Regions from separate parts of the Streptomyces sp. NBC_01089 genome, predicted to be linked through region 4. Evidence: riboswitches for the same ligand, from Rfam matches in the RefSeq annotation. Region 4 holds a riboswitch; each other region holds the start of a gene.
The links. A riboswitch is a leader RNA that binds a small molecule or an ion and turns the genes downstream of it on or off. The one in region 4 is predicted to bind cyclic di-AMP.
Positions count from the first base shown of each region.

Region 1: another riboswitch for cyclic di-AMP. It lies ahead of OG510_RS19660 (M23 family metallopeptidase); the one in region 4 lies ahead of OG510_RS33790 (C40 family peptidase).
Region 2: another riboswitch for cyclic di-AMP. It lies ahead of OG510_RS23405 (transglycosylase family protein); the one in region 4 lies ahead of OG510_RS33790 (C40 family peptidase).
Region 3: another riboswitch for cyclic di-AMP. It lies ahead of OG510_RS08660 (M23 family metallopeptidase); the one in region 4 lies ahead of OG510_RS33790 (C40 family peptidase).

Region 1 is NZ_CP108660.1:4,409,196-4,414,766, reverse strand. It holds gene OG510_RS19665 (aldo/keto reductase) at 1-488, opposite strand, end outside; gene OG510_RS19660 (M23 family metallopeptidase) at 702-1,763, opposite strand; cyclic di-AMP (ydaO/yuaA leader) riboswitch at 1,775-1,915, opposite strand; gene OG510_RS19655 (PP2C family protein-serine/threonine phosphatase) at 2,141-3,289, opposite strand; gene OG510_RS19650 (hypothetical protein) at 3,566-3,946, opposite strand; tRNA gene OG510_RS19645 (tRNA-Met) at 4,053-4,126, opposite strand; tRNA gene OG510_RS19640 (tRNA-Lys) at 4,318-4,390, opposite strand; gene OG510_RS19635 (VOC family protein) at 4,572-4,946, opposite strand; gene OG510_RS19630 (DEAD/DEAH box helicase) at 5,145-5,571, opposite strand, start outside.
Region 2 is NZ_CP108660.1:5,199,616-5,205,186, reverse strand. It holds gene OG510_RS23420 (DUF501 domain-containing protein) at 1-275, opposite strand, end outside; gene OG510_RS23415 (septum formation initiator family protein) at 379-855, opposite strand; gene eno (phosphopyruvate hydratase) at 1,003-2,292, opposite strand; gene OG510_RS23405 (transglycosylase family protein) at 2,538-3,230, opposite strand; cyclic di-AMP (ydaO/yuaA leader) riboswitch at 3,234-3,420, opposite strand; gene OG510_RS23400 (transglycosylase family protein) at 3,678-4,757, opposite strand; gene OG510_RS23395 (cytochrome P450) at 4,894-5,571, opposite strand, start outside.
Region 3 is NZ_CP108660.1:1,965,797-1,971,367, forward strand. It holds gene OG510_RS08645 (GNAT family N-acetyltransferase) at 1-1,718, opposite strand, end outside; gene OG510_RS08650 (HPr family phosphocarrier protein) at 1,847-2,128, shown strand; gene OG510_RS08655 (GntR family transcriptional regulator) at 2,328-3,005, opposite strand; gene OG510_RS08660 (M23 family metallopeptidase) at 3,183-3,974, opposite strand; cyclic di-AMP (ydaO/yuaA leader) riboswitch at 3,988-4,147, opposite strand; gene OG510_RS08665 (M16 family metallopeptidase) at 4,346-5,571, opposite strand, start outside.
Region 4 is NZ_CP108660.1:7,508,407-7,513,977, forward strand. It holds gene OG510_RS33770 (8-amino-7-oxononanoate synthase) at 1-568, shown strand, start outside; gene OG510_RS33775 (DUF397 domain-containing protein) at 607-834, opposite strand; gene OG510_RS33780 (helix-turn-helix domain-containing protein) at 844-1,701, opposite strand; gene OG510_RS33785 (ATP-binding protein) at 1,935-2,366, shown strand; gene OG510_RS33790 (C40 family peptidase) at 2,399-2,872, opposite strand; cyclic di-AMP (ydaO/yuaA leader) riboswitch at 2,876-3,093, opposite strand; gene OG510_RS33795 (alpha/beta hydrolase) at 3,787-5,298, shown strand; gene OG510_RS33800 (NAD-dependent epimerase/dehydratase family protein) at 5,324-5,571, opposite strand, start outside.

The sequences.
Region 1 (5,571 bases), 3.1 Mb from region 4:
TCGAGCCGCTCGGGAGACACATTGGAAGCGGCGATGGCGCGCACCTTGCCCGCCTTCACCAGATCGTCCAGAGCGGTGATGATCTCCTCGACGGGGACGGACTCGTCGTCGCGGTGCGTGTAGTAGAGGTCGATGTAGTCGGTGCGCAGCCTGCGCAGCGACTCGTCGGCGGCGGCCTTGATGTTCTTGGCCGAGAGCCCCCGGTACTGGGGGTGCATGCCGACCTTGGTCGCGATCACCACATCGGCGCGGTTGCCCCGCGCGGCCAGCCAGTTGCCGATGACGGTCTCGGACTCGCCGCCCTTGTTGCCCGGCACCCACGAGGAGTACGTGTCGGCGGTGTCGATGAAGTTGCCGCCGGCGGCGGTGTACGCGTCGAGCACCGCGAAGGACTGTTCTTCGTCGGCGCCCCACCCGAAGACGTTGCCGCCGAGGGAGAGCGGGAAGACCTGGAGGCCGGAGGAGCCGAGTGCGCGGAGAGAAGTCATAGGCTGGTCAACCCCCGTTCGGCCCGGCCCTATTCCGTCGGACTCCGGCCGTACGAACGAACCGGCAGCCCTGACGTCGGGGGGATGCCGTCAGGGCTGCCGGGGTGCGGGATGCCGTCGCCGGCCGGCGGTACGCGCCGGCGGGAGACAGAAAGGGGGCAGAGGGCCATCAGGGGCCGGCCCTCAAGGGTCAGCCCCTCGGAGTCCAGCCGCTCAGGGGTTGAGGCCCTTGCCCTGGAGCCAGGTCATGGGGTCGATCGGGTCGCCGCCGCCCGGGCGGACCTCCACGTGCACATGCGGGCCCGTGACATTGCCGGTGGCGCCGACACGGCCGATGACCTCGCCCGTGGTGACCTTCTGACCGGCGCTGACACCGAGCGACGACTGGTGGCAGAACCACAGCTCCGTACCGTCGTCGAGCGTGATCACCGTGCGGTAGCCGTATGCCCCCGCCCAGCCGGCCGACTTGACCGTGCCGCTGTGCACGGCCTTGATCGGGGTGCCGGTCGGGGCGGCGAAGTCGAGGCCGGTGTGGTGGCCCGACGACCACATCGAACCGCCGTCGTTGAAGCGCGAGGTGAGGGTGTACGAGGAGACGGGCAGCGAGTAGCTCTTCGCCAGCTTGGCGAGCCGCTCCTTCTCCGCCTTGGCCTTGGCCTCCGCCTCGGCCTTCTTCTTGGCCGCCTTCTCCTTGGCCGCGGCCTCGTCCTGCTTCTTCGCCGCCTCGGCCGATGCCTTCTCCGCGGCCGCCTTCTCGGCTGCCGCCTTGGCCTCGTCCTCGACCGCGCCCTGCTGCTGCTCGGCCTGCTGGATGATCCGCGCGCGGAGCGCCTCGCCCGCGTCCGAGCTGCCCTTGCCGGTGGCCGCCGCCGTGGTCAGCGCCGCGTTGGTCGCGTCCGCCGTGCTGCCGTGGTCCGACGAACCGCCGGCCAGATCGGCGACCAGCGACCCCACGCCGGGCAGCGACTCGGCCTCCGGCAGCTTGTCCTTGACGGACTGCGGAAGGTCGGGGAGGGAGATCGGGAGCGGCGGCTTGCTCTGGGCGCTGGCCATACCGCCCGCGCCGACGGCTGCGATCACGCCGACGCCGAGCACCGTCGAGCTGCGGGCGAGACCGCTGCGCTGCTTGGCGACCCGGTGTTTGCCGCGGACCGGACGGAGGGAATCCTCAGTGGGGTTCCACTCGTCGAACGTACCGCTGTCCTCGCCGCCGAAACCGAGAGCATCGTCGTCCGGGAAGTAAAGCGTTTCGGGGGCAGGGTTGTTGGACGCCACGGAGGCGCACTCCTTTCCTTCCTTACCGCCTACCGGGTTAGCTGACGGGTTCGGAGCAGGAAGGTCTCCTACGGGCAGCCCTTGCGGAGAAGCCCGATTCACCCCAATTGGTGGTTCCCCGGTTCCCTTGCGGGATTCGGCGCGTGCGCGCGGTGCCGCCTCTTGCGACGACTGGGACAACCGCGCTGCGTTATCGAACGTTAATAGACGCGAGGGCCGGATTCCAAGCTGTTCCGACTGATCGTTAACGGCTTTGGCCTGCACTTATCGGTGCATACAGGGGCGCATTCGGGCGACTTGATCAGCCCTCAGGAGCGGCCGGGAAACATCGAGTTTCTGATAGTGAGTCAAATGTTATGCGGAGGGGTGCTCTTCGACTACGGATCGTGTCGCTCCCGGTGAATGATCCCCACCGTCCTGCGCCGGTCCGGCTGCCCCTGCAGCGGACGGCCCACCGCGAGCAGCGCCATGTCGTCCGTGGAGTGCCCGCCGGTGTGCAGCCGTACGTCGTCGGACACCGCCGTCAGCAGTTCCTCGGGCCCGGGGAAGATCCGGCCGCGCAGCCGCTCCTGCGGTTCGTAGAAGGCCCCTTGCGCGTTCCTCGCCTCGGACAGCCCGTCGGTGTAGAGCAGCAGCGTGGCCCCCGGCGGGAACTCGGTCTCGTCCGCCCGGTCCGGCCAGGCCGCCAGATCGGAGAGCCCCAGCGGCAGCGCGGGGTCGGCCGGCGCGAGGACGTGGATGCTCCCGTCCGCGTACAGCAGCAGCGGCTCGGGGTGCCCCCGGTTGAGCAGCCGGATCAGTCCCTGGTCGCCGCGCGGGATCTCGGCGAGCGCCGCCGTGGTGAACCCCTCGAAGGCGTCGAGTCCCTCGCGGCGCACCCCCTCACGGGTCAGCGCACGCTCCAGCCGCTGGGCGACCTCCTCGATCGTGACCTCCTGCTCGGCGGCCTCCCGGAAGGCCCCGATCACCACGGCCACGGCCTCGACGGCACCGAGCCCCTTGCCCCGCACATCCCCCACCACCAGCCGCACCCCGTACGGAGTGTCCTGTACGGCGAAGAGATCACCGCCGATGAAGGTGCCGGCCTGCGCCGCCTCGTACCGCGCCGCGATATGCAGCCCGGCGATCCGCTCGGAAGGCACCGGCAGCACGGCGCGCTGCGCGGTCTCCGCCACCACCCGGGCCGACGCGAGCTCCTCGCCGCTGACCCGGATGACGCGGTTGATGATGAGGGCGACGACCGACACCGTGATGACGGTGATCAGCTCGGTGATCGCGGAGCCCCTGGCCGAGGTGTCGTCGTAGAGATGCAGCCCCGCGATGGCCAGCACCGCGATGATGCCTGTGATCAGGGTGGCCCGGTACGAGAAGAGCGGGGCGGCGATCACGGGCGCGGCGGCGAAGAACGGGGCGGCCGTGAACGCGGGCGGCGTCAGCTGGTCGAAGACCAGCCCGCCCACGATCAGCACGGCGGGCAGCGCCCGGACGAACCGACGCGCCCGGGTCGACTCCTCTCGCTGCCCCACCAGTACCCTCCTGCCCGGTCCGTAAAGCGGCGGACGGTACCGCGCCCCACCAGGCTGGCCGCACCCACGCCGGTGTGCGATTCGGCCACGGCCAAGTGGGGGAAGCGGGGCGGCGGAGATCCGGGCGGGGGCGCGGGCGGGGCGGCGGGGGCCACGTCCGTACGTCGCACGGCGCGGAGGCCACCTCCGTACGCACGGCCCGGGGCCCCGTACGCACGGCCCGAAGGCCACCTCCGTACGCGCGGCCCGGGGGCCGCCTCCGTACGGCGGCGCGGGTCAGCCGTGCAGCGCGACCGCCGACACCAGGACCACGGCGAGCGCCATCGCGAGGAACAGCAGATAGGCCCCCAGCGCCCGCCCCCGGTCTCCGGCGGCCAGCTGCCGGGCCAGCACCCACCCGAACACCACGGCCTCGGCCCCTCCCCCGGCGACCCCGGCAGCCGGCCACCGCAGCCCCAGCAGTACGGCGACGGCCGCGACCGTGTGCACCGCCCCGAGAAGCGAGACGACCCAGAGCCGCCGCCCGGCGACGACCCCCAGGCGCGTGAGCTGATCGAGCCGCTCCAGCCCCACCCGGCTCCGCGCCACGGACGCGATCGCCGACGGCACGACCTCCAGCAACAGCAGAACGCTCAGAACCACCCGCAGTACGAACACGCCAGCCCCGCCCCCGATCGGTACACCGGTCCCGGCACCTGTCCGGAAACAGGCCGGGAAACGACCGAAGGCCCAGCACATGATGTGCTGGGCCTTCGAACTTGAGTAGCGGGGACAGGATTTGAACCTGCGACCTCTGGGTTATGAGCCCAGCGAGCTACCGAGCTGCTCCACCCCGCGTCGGTAAACCCAACTCTACGGCATGCGCGGGGGTGGTTCGAACCATTACCGGGAACAGCCCGGAATCAGCTCCCACCGGAACGCTTCCGGGCCCCACAGATCCGGACCGCACAGAAACGTCCCGCCCGGCCGAAGCCGAAGCGGGACGCTTCATCGCAGGTCAGCAGGAGATCCTCCGCGACCCTCACTCGTAGACCGTGTGGGACTCGAACCCACAACCAATGGATTAAAAGTCCACTGCTCTGCCAATTGAGCTAACGGTCCGTGCTGACGCACCCCCCGAGCATAGCGGGAGCGTGCCCCGCAGCCGATCGGGTATCCCCCACCGGGCACGTCGGACTCCGGCCGGCGGCCGGTGCGGGCCGTCGGCCGGAGTGGCGTGGCTGAGCGGTGGGATCCTGCCCGGAGCGCGCCGGTTGCGCCGCTCGGGGGGTGTCAGGGGGTGTCAGGGGGTGTCAGGGCCCTGGAGTACCTGGAGGTAGTTGCCGTCCGGGTCCAGCAGGGTGGAGAAGATCCATCCGCCCCCGGTGTCCTCGACCGGCCTGACCCAGGTGACGCCGAGGGTGTTGAAGTGCCGCTCGGCCGCCCGGATGTCGCGCACCACGATGTTGACGAGGTGCCGGCCGGGCTCGGCGGCCTTGTCCGCCACATCGTCGCGGCGGTCGAAGCCGATGATCGCCTGCTGACCGATGATCAGCATGTGGCCCTCCCAGCGGGCGCCCAGCGGCTCCAGTGCGGCGCGGTACCACTCGATGAGGGGTTCGGGGTCCGTGCTGCCGAGGACGACGCCGAGTCCGGTGATGTTGCCCGGGGTTGTCATGGGGTGTGCCTCCTTCTCGTCTTCTCTTCGGACGTGCTCCTTGGCGGGCGGCTTCTGCCGCGCCCACAAGGGGGTGACCGCCCCGGACCCCGAAAGTCATCGGCCGGCGCCGGACCGGCCCCGGACACAGCAGAGCGGGCCCCTCCGTGAAGGAGGAGCCCGCTCAGTGATTCAACGGCTCACGCCGGCGGACAGGTGTCAGCCGTTGCGCTTCCAGCGCGGCTTGTCGTCGCGGCGGCCGAACGAACCGGTGCCGGTGCCCGTACCCGTCGTGCGGTGGTCGTCGCGGCGGCCGGTCGGACGGTCGCTGCTGCCGGAGCGGAAACCACCGGTGGGGCGGTCGTCGCGGCGGTCGCGGTTGAACGGACGGTCGCTGCCGCGGTGGCCGCCGGTGGGGCGGTCCTCACGGCGCTGGAAACCACCGCGGTCGTCACGGCGGTCGCCGCCACGGAAACCACCGGACGGACGGTCGTTGTCACGACGCTCGCCCCCACGGAAACCACCACCGGAACCACCCGACGGACGGTCGTCACGGCGGAAGCCGCCACCGTTGCCACCACGGTCGTCACGGCGGTCGCCGCCACGGAAACCACCGGACGGACGGTCGTTGTCACGACGCTCGCCC
Region 2 (5,571 bases), 2.3 Mb from region 4:
GTGCGCAGGCGCTCGGTCATCTCCTTCATGACGCCGTTCGCCTCCAGCGTGCCGATCGCGGAGGCGGCACGCGGGCAGGTCAGGTAGTACGTCGTCGGGAACGGCGTGCCGTCCTCCAGACGCGGGGCCGTCTCGACGACGTCCGGGTTGCCGCACGGGCAGCGGTGCGCGATGGCGCGCAGCCCGCGGGGCGGGCGGCCGAGCTGCTCCTTGAACGCGCTGATGTCCGCGTCGGTGGGCTCGGTATGTTCGGTCTGCGGAGGGGGCGTTTCCATGCCTGCCTTGGATCTGAGTACGTGTGAGGTGAGTGCCTGTGAAGTGAGTGCCTGTGAAGTCAGGTGCGTGGCCGGAGGCGGAGGCGCGTGGCGTACGGCGTGGCTAGGGGCCCTTGGTACGGTCCGCGCTGTCCACGCCGTCCCACAGGTTCGAGTACCACGGCCGGTCAGCCGCGCCCTTGCCGCCGGAGCGCTGGGTGCGGGAGTCGGGATCGACCATCGTGTAGTTGGTCTCCCCCGGCCGCACATAGTGCAGTTGCTCGCGGGCCAGCCGCTCCACGTACGCGTTGTCCTGGAGGCGGGCCTTCTCGTCCCGCAGCTCCTCGACGCGCGCCTTCGCGTCGCTGACCTGGCGCCGCTGGTCGGCGATGTCGTTGCGCTGGGACACGTACTGCCGCATCGGATACGCGAGCGCCACCACCAGGGTGCAGAGCACCATCAGCAGTATCGCCGCCCGGCCGGTGAGCCGGGGCCTGCGCGCCTGGCGCCTGGACTGGGAACGGTAGACACGGGCCGCGGTCTGCTCGCCGAGCACCCTGAGCCTGGTCGCGGTGGAGAACCGGTCCCGGTTCCCTGCCATGCCGCCTCCCCGTTACACACGCACGTCCGTCCCCGGACACGGTACGGGACCGGGTACGGGGACGGCTGCGCGTGGCTGCGCCTTTACTGCTGATTCAGCTGATTCAGCTCTTTATTCAGTTCTTCGGCCGTGCCGGCGCCCGCCGTGTCAGCTGGAGCGGAAGCGCGGGAACGCCGAGCGGCCCGCGTACACCGCGGCGTCGTCGAGGATCTCCTCGATGCGCAGCAGCTGGTTGTACTTGGCGACGCGGTCCGAGCGGGCCGGGGCGCCGGTCTTGATCTGGCCGCAGTTCACGGCGACCGCGAGGTCGGCGATGGTGACGTCCTCGGTCTCGCCGGAGCGGTGCGACATCATGCACTTGAAGCCGTTGCGCTGGGCGAGCTCGACGGCGTCGAGGGTCTCGGTCAGCGAACCGATCTGGTTGACCTTGACGAGCAGGGCGTTGGCGGAGCCCTCCTCGATGCCACGGGCCAGCCGCTCCGGGTTGGTGACGAAGAGGTCGTCGCCGACGATCTGGACCTTGGCGCCCAGCTTGTCGGTGATGACCTTCCAGCCGTCCCAGTCGTCCTCGTACAGCGGGTCCTCGATGGAGACGAGCGGGTACGAGGCGACGAGCTCCTCGTAGTACTCGGTCATCTCGGCGGCCGAGCGGGACTTGCCCTCGAACTCGTACTTGCCGTCCTTGTAGAACTCGGAGGCGGCGACGTCGAGCGCGAGCGCGATGTCCTTGCCCGGCGCGTAACCGGCCTCCTTGATGGCCTCCAGGATGAGGTCGAGGGCGGCGCGGTTCGACTCCAGGTTCGGCGCGAAGCCGCCCTCGTCACCGAGGCCGGTCGACAGACCCTTGGTCTTCAGGACCTTCTTGAGGGTGTGGTAGACCTCGGCGCCCCAGCGGAGCGCCTCCGAGAAGGACTCGGCGCCGATCGGCGCGATCATGAACTCCTGGATGTCGACGTTGGAGTCGGCGTGCGACCCGCCGTTCAGGATGTTCATCATCGGAACGGGCAGCAGGTGCGCGTTCGGGCCGCCCAGGTAACGGAAGAGCGGGAGGTCGGAAGCCTCGGACGCGGCGTGCGCCACGGCGAGCGAGACGCCGAGGATGGCGTTGGCGCCGAGCGAGCCCTTGTTCTCCGTCGCGTCCAGGTCGAACATCGCCTGGTCGATCAGGCGCTGCTCGGTGGCGTCGTAGCCGACGAGCTCCGGGCCGATCTGCTCGATGACGGCGAGGACTGCCTTCTCGACACCCTTGCCCTGGTAACGGTTGGGGTCACCGTCGCGGAGCTCGATGGCCTCGAACGCACCGGTGGAGGCGCCGGACGGGACGGCGGCACGGCCCGTGCTGCCGTCGTCGAGGCCGACCTCGACCTCGACCGTGGGGTTGCCTCGGGAGTCCAGGATTTCCCGGGCTACGACGACGTCGATGGACGGCACTAGCATCTCCTTCTGGGATGTGACGCTATGGGCGCAGGGTCTCTTTGTCCTTGGCCTTGCGACAAGAGCCTAACCGGCTCGGGGGGATCAACCGGCAGGGCGCCCGGACCCTGGGACGAAAAAGGGCCCAAAAGATCGTATGACGGTGTGAAAGTCAGCAAATTTACTGACTGGTAACCGGCGGACAGGCCCCCGGCCCGGCGCGTACGGGGGAGTCGCGCCGGGCCGGGGGTGCTGGGGGAGAGCCGATATCAGCTCAGGTGGAGCTGCTGACCGGGGAAGATCAGGTTGGCGTCCTTCACGATGTCCTTGTTCAGGTCGTAGACCTTCTTCCAGCCACCGGAGACGTGCTCGGCCTTGGCGATCGTGGAGAGGGTGTCGCCGGCCTTGACCTTGTACTCGCCGTCGCCCTTCTGGATCGTCCGCGGCGCGGCGTGCTTCGGAGCGGCCGGCGCACTGGTGCGGGCCTCGCTGCGCGAAGCGGCCTGCTGGTCGCTGTGGCTGCTCTGCTGGTCGGCGCTCGACGAGGAGGAGCTGTTCGACGAGGTCGAGACGTCCGGGCTCGGGCCACCGCTGGTCAGGTTGCCGGCACCGGCGCAGGACCAGGCGCCCGGGCCCTGCATGGCGAGGAGCTTCTCGGCGGTGGCGATCTGCTGGCCCTTGGTGGCGAGGTCGGCACGCGGGGCGTACTGCGTACCACCGGCGGCGGCCCAGCTGGAGTTGTTGAACTGCAGGCCACCGTAGTAACCGTTGCCCGTGTTGGTGGACCAGTTGCCACCGGACTCGCACTGCGCGACGGCGTCCCAGGTGGAGACCGAGGCGGCGGACGCGGAGGTCGCACCGATCAGCGGCACGGCCACGGCCGCACCGGCGACACCGGCGAGCGTGGCGACACGGACGGCCTTCGAGGGGCGACGGTGCTTGGACTTGCTGGAAAACAGCATGAAGAATCTCCTCACCGACGCCTACGAGGTGAGCTGTCGGGTTCGGGCCAATGAGTTGCCCGGCTGCGCGGCCTAGCGCACAGCTTCACCCCAAGCCGGTCCCGGTTCGTGCCGTTCTCTGACTCTGAACGGACGGCCGGCCCCGGCGCTTACCTGGGTCCCCCGCTCCTGCCTGCGGCGCTTCTTAGCGTCAACTGCTTCCCTTCGACCGATGGCAGGATTCGGCGTGGCGATCGAAGAGGCCCGCGGTGCGAGCGGTCTGACCGTAATCACAGGACCCCCCGATATTCAAAGATGAACATCGGCGAGCAAATCCCTGGTTTACGACCACGCATGTCCCGTTTTCGCAGGTGAGGGGCGGCGTGCGCCGGGCGGACAGTCCGGACATTCAGCAGGACCGACGAGAGCCATGTCTCACTCGAACAGAAGCGGACATACAGGAGCTAACTACCCCTGTTTTGGGTCGAGATCAAGGCTCTGGCCAGGAACGATGAAGTCCGGGTCGTCTCCGACCGTCTGATGGTTCGCCGCATAGAGCGCGGGCCATCCGCCGGGCAGATCGTGCGCCTTGGCGATGGCCCAGAGGTTGTCACCCGCGCGGACGGTGTAGCTGCCGTCCGTACGGGCGTCATCCCGGGAGGGGTTTCCGCCGCGCGAGGCATGGCGGCCGGCCTCGTCGCGGCTCGTGCCCGACCCGTCGTCGGCGCCACCCCGGTGCTTACCGGCCCCCGAGTCGGCGGATGTCGCCGAGTCAGAAGGCGCGGGCGTCCCGGAGTCGGGCGTGTCGGGCGTGTCGGACGCACTGGAGTCCACGGTTCCCGAAGTACCCGCCTTGCCGGTCTTGCCCGTCTTGCCTGAATCAGGCGAAGAGTCCGAACCGCCCGTTGCGTCCGAAGAAGAGCCGGATGACGGAGATGACGGAGATGACGGAGATGCGGAGCTGGAAGGGGAGCCCGAGGGCGAATCGGACGGGCTCGGGCTCGCCGATGACTGCTTCGACGGTGTCTGCCCCGTATCGTCCGCATTCGCTCCGGCAGTCGCATCCGCGCTCGCGTCCGGGTCCGCCGCGTCCTTCCCCGAGCCGGCCGAAGCCGAGGGGGTCGGGCTCGCGGTGTCCGGGGAGCCCGGGTCCACGGTGGCCGTGTCCGCGTCCCCCTTCGTCAGCCCGGCGATGGCCGCGCAACTGGCCCAGGGCGTCGCACCCTCGGCCGCGTACACCTTCTGGGCCACGGCTATCTGCTGGGAGCGGCTGGCCAGGTCGGGGCGGGCCGCGTACTGCCCGCCGCCGTACTTGTCCCAGGTCGTCTGCGAGAACTGGAGTCCGCCGTAGTGGCCGTTGCCGAGGTCGGCGCTCCAGATGCCGCCGCTCTCGCACAGCGCCACCCGGTCCCAGGTCGTGGCGTCGGCCGCGTGGGCGCCGGTCGATGCCAGCAGCGGAAGGGCGATGGCCGAGCCCGTAACTCCTGCCGCTACGACAAGAGCTGGAGCCTGACGGGGGCGGCGGTGCCGACCGTTCCCGGTGCGCATGCGGTGGCCTTCCGTGTGACGGATGAGTCGAGGGGTGAACGTAGCCGCACTCGAACGCCAGTCACAAGTCGATGCAGCGGAGATCACGTGAAAGTCACATTCTTGACGGCACGTCAGTCATGTACTGGTCAGGCCGTCAGACCGGCGGGTCACCGGCCCGGGTGCCGAACTCCACCGGAAGCGTGCGCAATCCCCGCATGATGAGCCCGCCGCGCCAGCGCAAATCCCCCGGTTCCACCGCAAGTCGCAGCTCCGGAAGGCGCCGCAGCAGGGTGGCGAGCGCGGTCTGTGCCTCCAGCCGGGCGAGTGGGGCGCCCAGGCAGTAGTGGATGCCGTGTCCGTAGCCGAGGTGCTGGTTGTCGGTGCGCGAGAGGTCGAGCGTGTCGGGCTCGGTGAAACGCTCGGGGTCGCGGTCGGCGGCGGCCAGCACGACGAGTACGGGATCGCCCTCCGCGACGGCCTGCCCGCCCAGGGTCAGCGCCTCGGTGGCGAACCGCCAGGTCGCCAGCTCCACCGGTCCGTCGTAACGCAGCAGTTCCTCGACACCGGTGGCGAGGAGGCCGCTCTCCCCCGCCGCCAGTGACGCCTCAAGGCGTTCGCGCTGGTCCGGGTTGCGGAGCAGCGCGTACATCCCGTTGCCGATGAGGTTGACCGTCGTCTCGAACCCGGCGAAGAGCAGGATGAACGCCATGGCGGCCGCTTCGTTCTCGGTCAGGTGCTCGCCGTCGTCGCTCGCCCTGATGAGCCCGGAGATGAGGTCGTCGCCGGGGTTCTCGCGCTTGCGGTGGATGAGTTCGGCGAGGTAGTTCCGCAT
Region 3 (5,571 bases), 5.5 Mb from region 4:
ACGCCGTTCTCGCCCACCCAGGGAATCGCCGTGACCAGCACCGCGTCGCAGCCGTCGTCGGCCAGGGCCCGGCCGAGCGCGTCGCGGAAGTCCTGCGGGGTCGCGTCGGTCGTCAGGTCGACGGGCGACAGCGGGCGCAGCCGCTCGGTGAGACAGGCGTCGTAGGTGAGCAGGCCGAGCGACTCGGAGTTGCCGAGGATCGCGACGCGCGGCCCCGCGGGCAGCGGCTGGTCCGCGAGCAGCAGGCCGGCGTCGACGAGTTCGGTGACGGTGTCGACCCTGACCACCCCGGCCTGCCGCAGCAGCGCCGAGACGGTGGCGTCCGGGACGCGGGTGACCGGGACCGCGTGGCCGGGCGGGGCGCTGCCGCTGTGCCGGGCGCCCTTGACGACCACGACCGGCTTCACCGCCGCGGTGCGCCGGGCGAGGCGGGTGAACTTCCGGGGGTTGCCGATCGATTCCAGGTAGAGCAGGGCGACGTCGGTGTCCGGGTCGTCGTGCCAGTACTGGAGGAAGTCGTTGCCCGAAAGATCGGCGCGGTTGCCGGCCGAGATGAAGGAGGAGAGCCCGGCGCCGCGCCGGTGCAGCGCGGAGAGCAGGGCGATACCGATCGCTCCGGACTGGGTGAAGAGCCCGATCCGGCCGCGTGCCGGGGACTCGGGGGCCAGCGAGGCGTTCAGCCGGACGGCTTCCGCGGTGTTGATGAGGCCGAAGGCGTTCGGCCCGATGACGCGCATGCCGTACGAGCGGGCGCGGCGCAGCAGTTGGCGCTGGCGCAGCAGCCCTTCGGGCCCGCTCTCCGCGTAACCGGCGGAGATCACGACGAGCCCCTGCACCCCGCTCGCCCCGCAGTCGTCGACCACGTCGGACACCTGGGCGGCCGGGACGGCGACGACCACCAGGTCGACCGCGTCCCCGGTGGCGGCGACGGACGCCACCGACCGGTGGGCCGGGGCGCCGTCCACTTCGGTGAGGCTGTCGGGGAAGGCGCGGTTCACCGCGTAGGTGCGCCCGGTGAAGCCGGAGCCGCGCAGATTGCGCAGGACGGCGCGCCCGACCCCGCCGGGTGCGCGCCCCACTCCGACGACGGCGACGGAACGGGGCGAAAGGAGCCGCTGCACCGACCGCGCCTCCGCCCGCTGTTCGCGGGCGCGCTGGACAGCGAGGGACGCTTCGGTGGGTTCCAGGTCGAAGGTGAGGTGGACCGAGCCGTCCTCGAAGCTGCGCTTCTGCTCGTAGCCGGCGTCGGTGAAGACCTTGATCATTTTGTTGTTGGCGGGCAGGACCTCGGCGACGAAGCGGCTGACCTCGCGCTCCCGGGCGACCGCGGCGATGTGTTCGAGCAGCGCGGAGGCCACACCGCGCCCCTGGTGGGCGTCCTGGACGAGGAAGGCGACCTCGGCCTCGTGGGCGCCGATCCGGTCGTAGCGGACGGTCGCGATGAACTCGCCGTTGACGGTCGCGGCGAGACCTACCCGGTCGACGTAGTCGTGATGGGTGAAGCGGTGGACGTCCTTGGCGGAGAGCCGGGGGTACGGAGCGAAGAAGCGGTAGTACTTCGACTCGGGCGAGACCAGCTCGTAGAAGCTGACCAGCCGGTCGGCGTCCTCGGTGGTGATCGGCCGGATCCGCGCGGTACCGCCGTCCCGCAGCACCACATCCGCTTCCCAGTGGGCCGGGTACTCCTGGTGTCGCTTCTCCTCCAGCGGGGGCTGCATGCTGAAAGCGTACGGGTCGCGGTGGTACGGCGGGCGGTGCAGTGTGGGATCCGGCAGTGCCCGCACCACGCGCCCCACCCGTGCAAGAATGGTCTAGACAACAGTCGCAGAACTCGAAGGGCAACACCATGGCTGAGCGTCGCGTCAAGGTCGGTTGGACCGAGGGCCTGCACGCCCGACCGGCCTCCATCTTCGTCCGTGCCAGCACGGCTTCCGGCGTCCCGGTGACGATCGCGAAGAACGGCAGCAAGCCGGTGAACGCGGCGTCGATGCTGGCCGTTCTCGGCCTGGGCGTGGAGGGCGGCGAGGAGATCGTGCTCACCTCGGACGTGGACGGCGCCGACGCCGCTCTGGACCGGCTGGCGAAGCTGGTCGCCGACGGGCTCGACGAACTCCCCGAGACCGTCTGAGGCGTACCTGACATCTGAGGCGCCCCTGCCGCACACAGCGTCCTTGCCACACACCGGGCCGCAGTGATCCGAATTCGGTCACTGCGGCTCTTCGTTTTCCGTCTTTCCTGGAATCAGAAAAGCAGAACATAAAAAGACACGCGGGGCCGCACGGAAAGGCTGCACAAAAAATGCTTCCTCTCTGTATACGGCAGCTGTGTTAATCGCTGATGCCCGCGATGTTTACAGCATGTTGCGAATCACTCACGCGGCCCTGTCTCCGCAGCCGGTGCGCCGCCGTGGCGCGCTCGCCGTGCAGCGCGGTCAGGGCGCGGGCCCGCTCCGCGTCGCCGCGCGCCACCGCGTCCACGATCGAGCCGTGCTCGGCCCAGGACACGACCGGAAGGACCGGCTGGTCGACGGCGTACATCCAGCTGATCTTCTGCCTCAGCTGACCGAGCAGCGTGGTCAGCGCGGAGCTGCCCGACGCCTGCGCGAGCGTCTCGTGGAACCAGCCGCCCAGCGACCGCAGATCCTCGCCCTGGCCACGCCTGGCCCGCTCCTGACCCAGTCTGACCAGGCCACGGAGCACCTTCAGATGCGCTTCGGTCCGCCGCTGCGCCGCGCGCGCCGCGCCCATCGGCTCCAGCAGCATCCGTATCTCCAGCAGGTCGGCCGCCTCCCGCTCGGTCGGTTCGGCGACACAGGCCCCTGCGTGGCGGCGGGTGACCACGAACCCCTCGGACTCCAGGGTGCGCAGGGCCTCACGGACCGGGACACGGGAGACACCGTAACGGCGCGCGAGCACCTCCTCGGTCAGCCGGCCGCCCCGCTCGTACACCCCCGAGATGATGTCGTCACGGATTGCCGTGCATACCGAATGCGCGGGAATGCGCATGACCGAACCTCCGCATCGACGCCCGCATATCGCGGTCTGTCCACACCTGTGCGGCGACTCTATGGCAGGGCAGCCGAATTCCGGAGGGCCCCCGGTAAATCATGGATATCTTTTGGCCAGGCAGAAACCGGCCTCAAGCACAGCACGCGGGACGGCCGGCGCTCCGGGCAGGAGGCGTCAGACGTGGACGCCGTGCGAGCGCAGATACGCGACGGGGTCGATGTCCGAGCCGTAGTCGGGGCCGGTGCGGGCCTCGAAGTGGAGGTGCGGGCCCGTGACATTGCCGGTGGCACCGGAGAGCGCGATCCGCTGGTCCGATGTGACGGTCTGGCCGACCGAGACGCCGATGGACGAGAGGTGGCCGTACTGCGTGTACGTGCCGTCGTGCATCCGGATGACGATGTTGTTCCCGTACGCGCCGCCCCAGCCGGCCTCCACGACCGTGCCCGCGCCGACGGCGTGGACCGGGGTGCCGCTCGCGGCGTGGAAGTCGATGCCGGTGTGGCTGCCGGACGACCACAGGCTGCCGCCGGTCTTGTAGCCGGTGGAGACGTACGAGTGGGCGACCGGGGCCACGAAGGCGTTGAGGCGCTTGCGGGCGGCGTCCCGGGCGGCACGCCGCTTGGCCGCCTCGGCCTTGCGCTCCCGCTCGGCCTTCGCCTTCGCGGCGACGGCCCTGGCCTTGGCGGCGGCCTTGGCCTTCGCGACGGCCTCGGCGTGGTTGGCCGCGTGCTGCTGTGCGGTGGCCTGGGCGGCTATCCGGTCGGCGACGGTGTCACCGACGAGGATGGTCCGGTCGAGCCGGGCTTCCTGTGCGGTGGAGACCTGCGCGCCGTCGGCCAGCGCCGGGGATGCGAGGGTGCCGATGACACCGGCTGTGGCGAGGGTGACGACTCCGGCGACGCCCGCGGTCCTGCGGGCCGGACGGCTCGGGGCACGGTGCTTGCCGGTAGGGCGGCTGAACGCCATGAAGAAACTGGATCCTTTCCTTCCCTCTCGCCTACCGGGTTAGCTGACGGGTTCGGAGCAGGAAGGTCTCCTACGGGCCCACCCCGGTGGGGCGGCCCCGATTCACCCCAGGGACTGCGTGGGTCCCCGGCTCCCCCGGCTCGCGCCTGACGGGGACTCGGCGATCGCTGCCCGGCGCCGCGGTTGCGGCTTACGTCCGACGGACAGCGGTGTGACGCTAAGTGGTGCGCCGCCGTTGCGCCAAACAGACAGCGGGTTTTGTCGCACATCCCACAGGGAGCGCCGGGGCAGGGAGCGTTCAGAGAGCGGGGCCCGGCGGACGCACTGCCCGCCGGGCCCCTGCCACGCGCACACGATCCGGGCGGAAGGCCCTAGCTCGCGACCACGGTCACTTCGCCGATGCCCAGCGCCCTGACCGGCTCCACGATCTGCGCGGCGTCGCCCACCAGCACCGTCACCAGCCGGTCGTCGGGGAAGGCCGAGACCACGGCGGCGGTCGCCTCGACCGTGCCGGTCGCGGCCAGCCGCGCGTACAGCTGCGCCTGGAAGTCGTCCGGCAGATGCTGCTCGACCTGGTCGGCGAGGGTGCCCGCCACCGCGGCCGCCGTCTCGTACTTCAGCGGGGCGACGCCCACCAGATTCTGTACGGCGACGTCCCGCTCCGTGTCGGTCAGACCGCCCGCTGCGAGCGTCCTCAGCACCTTCCAGAGGTCGTCCAGCGCGGGCCCGGTCGACTCGGTGTCCACCGAACCGCTGATGGCGAGCATCGCGGCGCCCGTCCCGTCAGGGGCCGAGCGGATCACCTGGCTGAAGGCACGGACGCCGTAGGTGTAGCCCTTCTCCTCGCGCAGGACACGGTCGAGGCGGGAGGTGAGCGTGCCGCCCAGGCAGTACGTGCCGAGGACCTGCGCGGGCCAGACACGGTCGTGCCGGTCGGCACCGATCCGGCCGATCAGCAGCTGCGTCTGGACCGCTCCTGGGCGGTCCACGACGACCACCCGGCCGGTGTCGTCGGCGGTGATCGCGGGCACCGGGCGGGGTGTACCCGCGTTGCCCTTCCACTCGCCGAGGGTCTCGGCGAGCACCGCGTCCAGGTCCGTCCCCGTCAGGTCGCCGACGACCACGGCGGTGGCGGTGGACGGCCGGACGTACGCGTCGTAGAAGGCGCGGACGGCGGCCGCGTCGATCCGCGCCACCGTCTCCTCGGTGCCCTGGCGCGGACGCGACATCCGCGCGGTGGCCGGGAACAGCTCCTTGGAGAGCTGCTTGGCGGCCCGGCGGGCCGGGTTGGCCAGCTCGTGCGGGATCTCGTCCAGCCGGTTGCCCACGATCCGCTCGACCTCGCTCGGCGCGAAGGCGGGCGCCCGCAGCGCGTCGGCGAGCAGGCCGAGCGCCTTCGGCAGGCGGGACACCGGCACTTCCAGGGAGACCCGGACACCGGGGTGGTCCGCGTGCGCGTCGAGGGTGGCGCCGCAGCGCTCCAGCTCGGCGGCGAACTCCTCCGCGCTGTGCTTGTCGGTGCCCTCGGAGAAGGCCCTCGCCATGATCGTGGCGATACCGTCGAGCCCCTCGGGCTCGGCGTCCAGCGGGGCGTCGA
Region 4 (5,571 bases):
CCTGATCACCGACGACGCGCACGGCCTGGGCGTACTCGGCGACGGCGGACGCGGCGCCGTGCACGCGGCGGGGCTCGCGGGCGCTCCCGACGTGGTCGCCACGGTCACCCTCTCGAAGTCACTCGGCAGCCAGGGCGGTGCGGTGCTCGGCCCCGCCCGGGTCATCGGTCATCTGGTCAACGAGGCCCGCACCTTCATCTTCGACACCGGCCTGGCACCCGCGGCGGCGGGCGCGGCCCTGGCGAGTCTGCGGCTCCTGCGGGACGACCCGCTGCTCGCCGGGCGTACGAGGACGGTGGCGCACACCCTGCACACCCGGCTGACCGCGGGCGGACTCAGCGCGGTGCGCCCGCAGGCCGCCGTCGTCTCCGTCCTGGCTCCCTCGCCCGCCCAGGCGGTGCGCTGGGCGGCCGACTGCCGCGAAGCCGGTCTGGTGGTCGGCTGCTTCCGCCCGCCGTCGGTACCGGACGGCATCTCACGGCTGCGGCTCACCGCACGAGCCGACCTGACGGACGAGCAGGTCGAGCGGGCGGTGGACACGGTGCTGCGGACCGCGCCCACCGGATGACAAGTCCCCGATAAGCAGAGCCGGTTACCCGACGACGCCTACCTGGCGCCCGCTTCGTGCACCGACTCCAGGAAGCCGGTCCAGGCGGCCGCTCCGAAGAGCAGCGCCGGGCGGCGCACGCGCTTCGAGTCACGGACGGCCAGCACACCGCCGTCCAGTAACGCGGTCTCGACACAGTTGTTCATTCCGGTGCTGCGGCTGCTGCGCCGCCACCGCGCGCTGCTCAGAGAAGTACTGGAAGGGACGTTCGCAGGGTGAGCGGACATGATGCCTCCCTAACCGCCGTCACTGATCCCGGCGATGAGATCCAACGATTCCTGCTGGGGAAGGGCGCGCGCCTGGATCCTGCGGAACGCGGCGCTGTACGCCCTGAGGTCTTCTTTCCGTTCCAGATAACGGCTATGCATCAAGTGGTCGAGAACGACCACATCCAGATCAACAATGTTCGGAAAAGAGAAGATGGTGAAAGAGCCGGTGAGTCCACGGTGCCCGCCGGCGGTGAACGGTATGACCTGCAACCGCACATGAGGCAGCTTGGCGACCTCCCGTACATGCCGTAACTGCTCCGCCATCACCCCGCGCCCGCCCATCCGGCGGTGCAGAGCGGCCTCGTCGACGACCGCGCTGAGCTCAAGCGGCGGATCCGCGTCGAGCACGCGCTGCCGCGCCAGCCGCACATCGACCAGGGAGTCCACGGTCCCCGCCGGTATCCCGTCGAGTGAGGCCCGGGTGACCGCTTTCGCGTAGCCGGGTGTCTGCAGCAGACCGGGCACCACCGACATCTCGAACGTGTGCGCCGTGCACGCCTGCGACTCCAGCCTGATGAAGTCGCGGTACTGGGCAGGCAGCACCCCCCGGTAGATGTGCCACCAGTCGGCGCTCTCGTCGGCCCCCGCACCGCACAGCGCGTCGAGCAGCTCGCGCTGCCGGGCGTCCCGCACCCCGTACGCGTCGAGCAGCAGGGCCAGATCAGCCGGCCGCACCCCGCTGCGTCCCGTCTCGATCCTGCTCACCTTGGACTGGTGCCACCCCGCCAACCGGGCCGCGGCCGCGCTGGTCAGGCCCGCCAGGACCCGCAGCCGGCGCAGCTCGGCGCCGAGTTTGACGCGGCGCACCGCCGGGCTGCTCCGCACCGTTCTCTCCCTCCGGTCGGCCGTTTCTGCAAACGTGCCAGTCCGGACGTCAAATACGGTCTCCCGTCGCAGAGTTCATCACTTTGAGCGACAGATATATGCACATCTTTGTGGATCGGCGGTACTGCGGTCACTATGAGTGTCACGCTCGCACGAAGCGCCACCTGAGGCCGTCTCGAAGCACAACCGTCACGAGACCTGCGCCGGCAGCGGTGGGAAAGGGACAGGCCGTCATGGCAGACCACCAGGAAGCATCCGTCACCCTGCCGAGCGAGCCGGCCTCGGTCCCGGCCGCCCGCACGTTCGTGGCCCGTGTGCTCACCGGATGGGGGCTGCCCTCCGACGCGGAGCTGGCGGACACCATCCGGCTGATCGTCTCGGAGCTGGCGACCAACGCGGTGCAGCACACCTTCGGCGCGTCCCCCACCTTCACGGTGCAGGCCGTCCTGGAGCGGGACGAGCGGCTGTGCGTCGGAGTCACGGACAGCCATCCGCGCTGGCCGCAGCGGCTGCCGGCAGCCGTGCAGCAGGACAACGGCCGCGGCATGGTCATCATCCGCTGGCTCGCGGCCGAGAACGGCGGCCGGCTGTCGGTCACCCCGACCCGGGACGGCGGCAAGACCGTGTGGATCGCCCTGCCCTGGACCGCCACGGTCCAGGGCTGACCGAGCCTGCCTTCCTCCGCCCGCCCCCGGCGTCAGTTCACCCGGCCGTACCAGACGCTGCGGTCCCAGATCTTCTCCAGCCTGACCACGGCGCCGGTCTTGGGGGAGTGCCAGATCTTGCCGTTCCCCGCGTAGATGCCGACGTGGTAGACGCTCCGGCCGTAGTGGAAGAAGACCAGGTCACCGGGGTGCCGGCCGGAGGCCGAGATATGGCGCACCCCGTTGTACTGCGCCTGGGCGGTGCGGGGCAGCTTCTTGCCCGCCTTCTTGAACGAGTAGAGCGTCAGCCCCGAGCAGTCGAACCGCGACGGCCCTGTCGCCCCCCACTGATAGGGCGAGCCCTTCTTGGAGGCCGCGATCTGTACGGCCCGGGCCGCGTGGGTGGCGGCCTGGGCCTCCACGGTCGCGCCCGGCGCCAGCGAAGTCCCCGCGACAGCGGCGAGGGTGAGGGCCGAGGCCGTTCCGGCCCGGGTGATCAGAGACGGGATATGAATCTGCGCAGTCATGCGCAACCCTTCGCAAACCGCCTGTGAAGGATGACCTGTCGGGTTCGGGCCGGCGAAGTTGCCCGGCCGCCGGGCAGGGTGACCGACTGATCAAGTCGGCCGTCCCGCCAAGCGGCTTCACCCCGAGGAGCGACGTCACTGTCGCCCCGGACTGCCTGGGTCCTCCACTCCTGCCGATCCACTCGTGTCGACCAGACATCCGGGTACGGCGGCAGGACTCGGCGTCCGCCCGGACCGCCCCGCCGTGGTGGCGGGGGCTTGTCGTCTCCCGGATCCTCACCCATGGCACGGCGGATTTCCGGCTGACCGCGCCGATTTGTGAGGGTTCGGGCCACTGGCCTGTTCGAGTGGGCGCCAGGGGCGGCGGAGTCGGGGACGCCGCCCGCGCAAGGCCCTCACCTGGGGCGCAGCGGTGATCCCGGGCGGACGGGCCGCAGCGAAGCGCAACTCGGCGCGGCCGCCGGACCGTCACCCGTCTACACCTTCCGGGGGACGCCCATCGGTGTACCGGCGACCCCCGAAAGGTGGATCCGGGCCGGCTCCCCGCGCGGCGCGGCCCGGTGCGGACGCCGTCACGGGGGCGGCGCGGCCCGGCCGACCGCGGCAACTCGGCCCGTGACAAAAGGTTTTCACCGGGCCCCTGTCAAAGTCCCTGCCTGCTGTCCGGGTTGAGCGGGGGAGGGGATATCCGCCAGTACCGCACCGCTCACCGGGACCACCTCTCCGCATTTCGGGTTGGCAAAGAACGCCCATGCGCCCTGTTGTCAGGGACCGTTCACAGGAAAGGATCCCCGGTACGTACTGGAGAGCGCCGTACGAACGGCGCTTCGCACAGGGGGAGGTACCACGTGAGACGCACCGCAGTGCTCGGCTCGGCCGGCGCTCTGGCCGCGGCGACTCTCATAGCGGGCGCCATGGCGGCACCGTCGGCCACCGCCGACGGCCGCGGTCACGCGGTCACGGAGGCGCACGGAGCGGCCGTTGCCGCCGCGCGGGCGGCGAAAGCGGGCATCGACTGGCGTGACTGCCCCACGGACTGGGCGCTCGCGAAGCCCGTCCAGTGCGGCTGGGTGACCGTGCCCGTCGACTACGCGCACCCGGACGGCCGGACGATCGAACTCGCGGTGGACCGTGCGGTGAGCACCGGTACGAAGTCGGAGCGGCAGGGCTCGCTCGTCTACAACCCCGGCGGGCCCGGCGCTTCGGGCCTGCGCTTCCCCACCAGGACCACCACCAAGAGCGCCCTGTGGGTCAACACCGCCAAGGCGTACGACTTCGTGGGCTTCGACCCGCGCGGAGTGGGCCACTCGGCGCCGATCTCCTGTATCGACCCGCAGAAGTACGTCAGCGCCCCCAAGGCCGACCCGGTTCCGGACAGCACGGCCGACAAGCGGGTGCAGCGCGGACTCGCGGCGCGGTACGCGGCCGGCTGCGAGAAGCGCAGTGGCGCGCTGCTGCCGTATCTCACCACGCCGAACAGCGCGCGCGACCTCGACGTCATCAGGGCGGCGCTCGGTGAGAAGAAGCTGAACTACCTGGGTGTGTCCTACGGCACCTATCTCGGCGCGGTGTACGGGACGCTCTTCCCGGGACATGTCCGCCGGATGATCGTGGACAGCGTGGTCGACCCGAAGCAGTCGAACATCTGGTACCAGGCCAACCTCAACCAGGACGTGGCCTTCCAGGGCCGCTGGCGCGACTGGCAGAACTGGGTGGCCGCGAACGACGCCAGCTTCCACATCGGGAAGACCGCTGACGCCGTCGAGCAGCAGTGGGTGAAGCTGCGGGCCGCCGCGAAGAAGCATCCGCTCGGCGGAGTCGTGGGCCCCGCCGAACTGCTCGGGTTCTTCCAGAACGCGCCGTACTACGACTCCTCCTGGGCGCCCGTCGCCAAGGCGTGGAGCCAGTACCTCGCCGGCGACCCACAGCCGCTGATCGACGCTGCCGGGCCCGACCTGTCGGACACCGCGGGCAACATCGCGGCGGAGAACAGTACGGCCGTCTACACGGCGGTCGAGTGCGCCGACGCCAAGTGGCCGACGGACTGGCGGACCTGGGACCGGGACAACACCCGGCTCAACAAGGACAATCCATTCCTCACCTGGTCCAATGCCTGGATGAACCTGCCGTGCGCCACCTGGCCCGCGAAGCAGCGGACCCCGGTGAACGTCCGTACCGGCAAGGGACTCCCGCCGGTGCTGATCGTGCAGTCGACCCGGGACGCGGCCACCCCCTTCCCGGGCGCCGTCGATCTGCACCAGCGCTTCAAGGGCTCACGCCTGATCGTCGAGAAGGACGCCGGATCGCACGGCGTGACCGGACTGGTCAACCCGTGCATCAACAGCAGGGTCGACACCTACCTGCTCACCGGCAGCACCGACCGCCACGACGTGACCTGCGCCCCGCACGCCACCCCGAAGCCGTAACGGCCCACGCCGGGGAACCGCTCGGTCAGCGGTTCCCCAGCCAGGCGTCTTCCGCCGCGTAGTCGAAGAGATCCAGATGCGGGTCGTAGACCTTCGCCATCGCGGGAAAGGCGTCGCGCCAGTCACGGTTCCGGAGCCGGCCGGCGATCCACTCCACGGTCGCGGGCAGCGACTCGGCATACCCGGTCACCGGGCGGTAGCCCAGCTCCCGCTCGGCGGCCGACATGTCGTACACCACCGGGTGATCGACGCCCCACGGTGTGCGGCCCACCT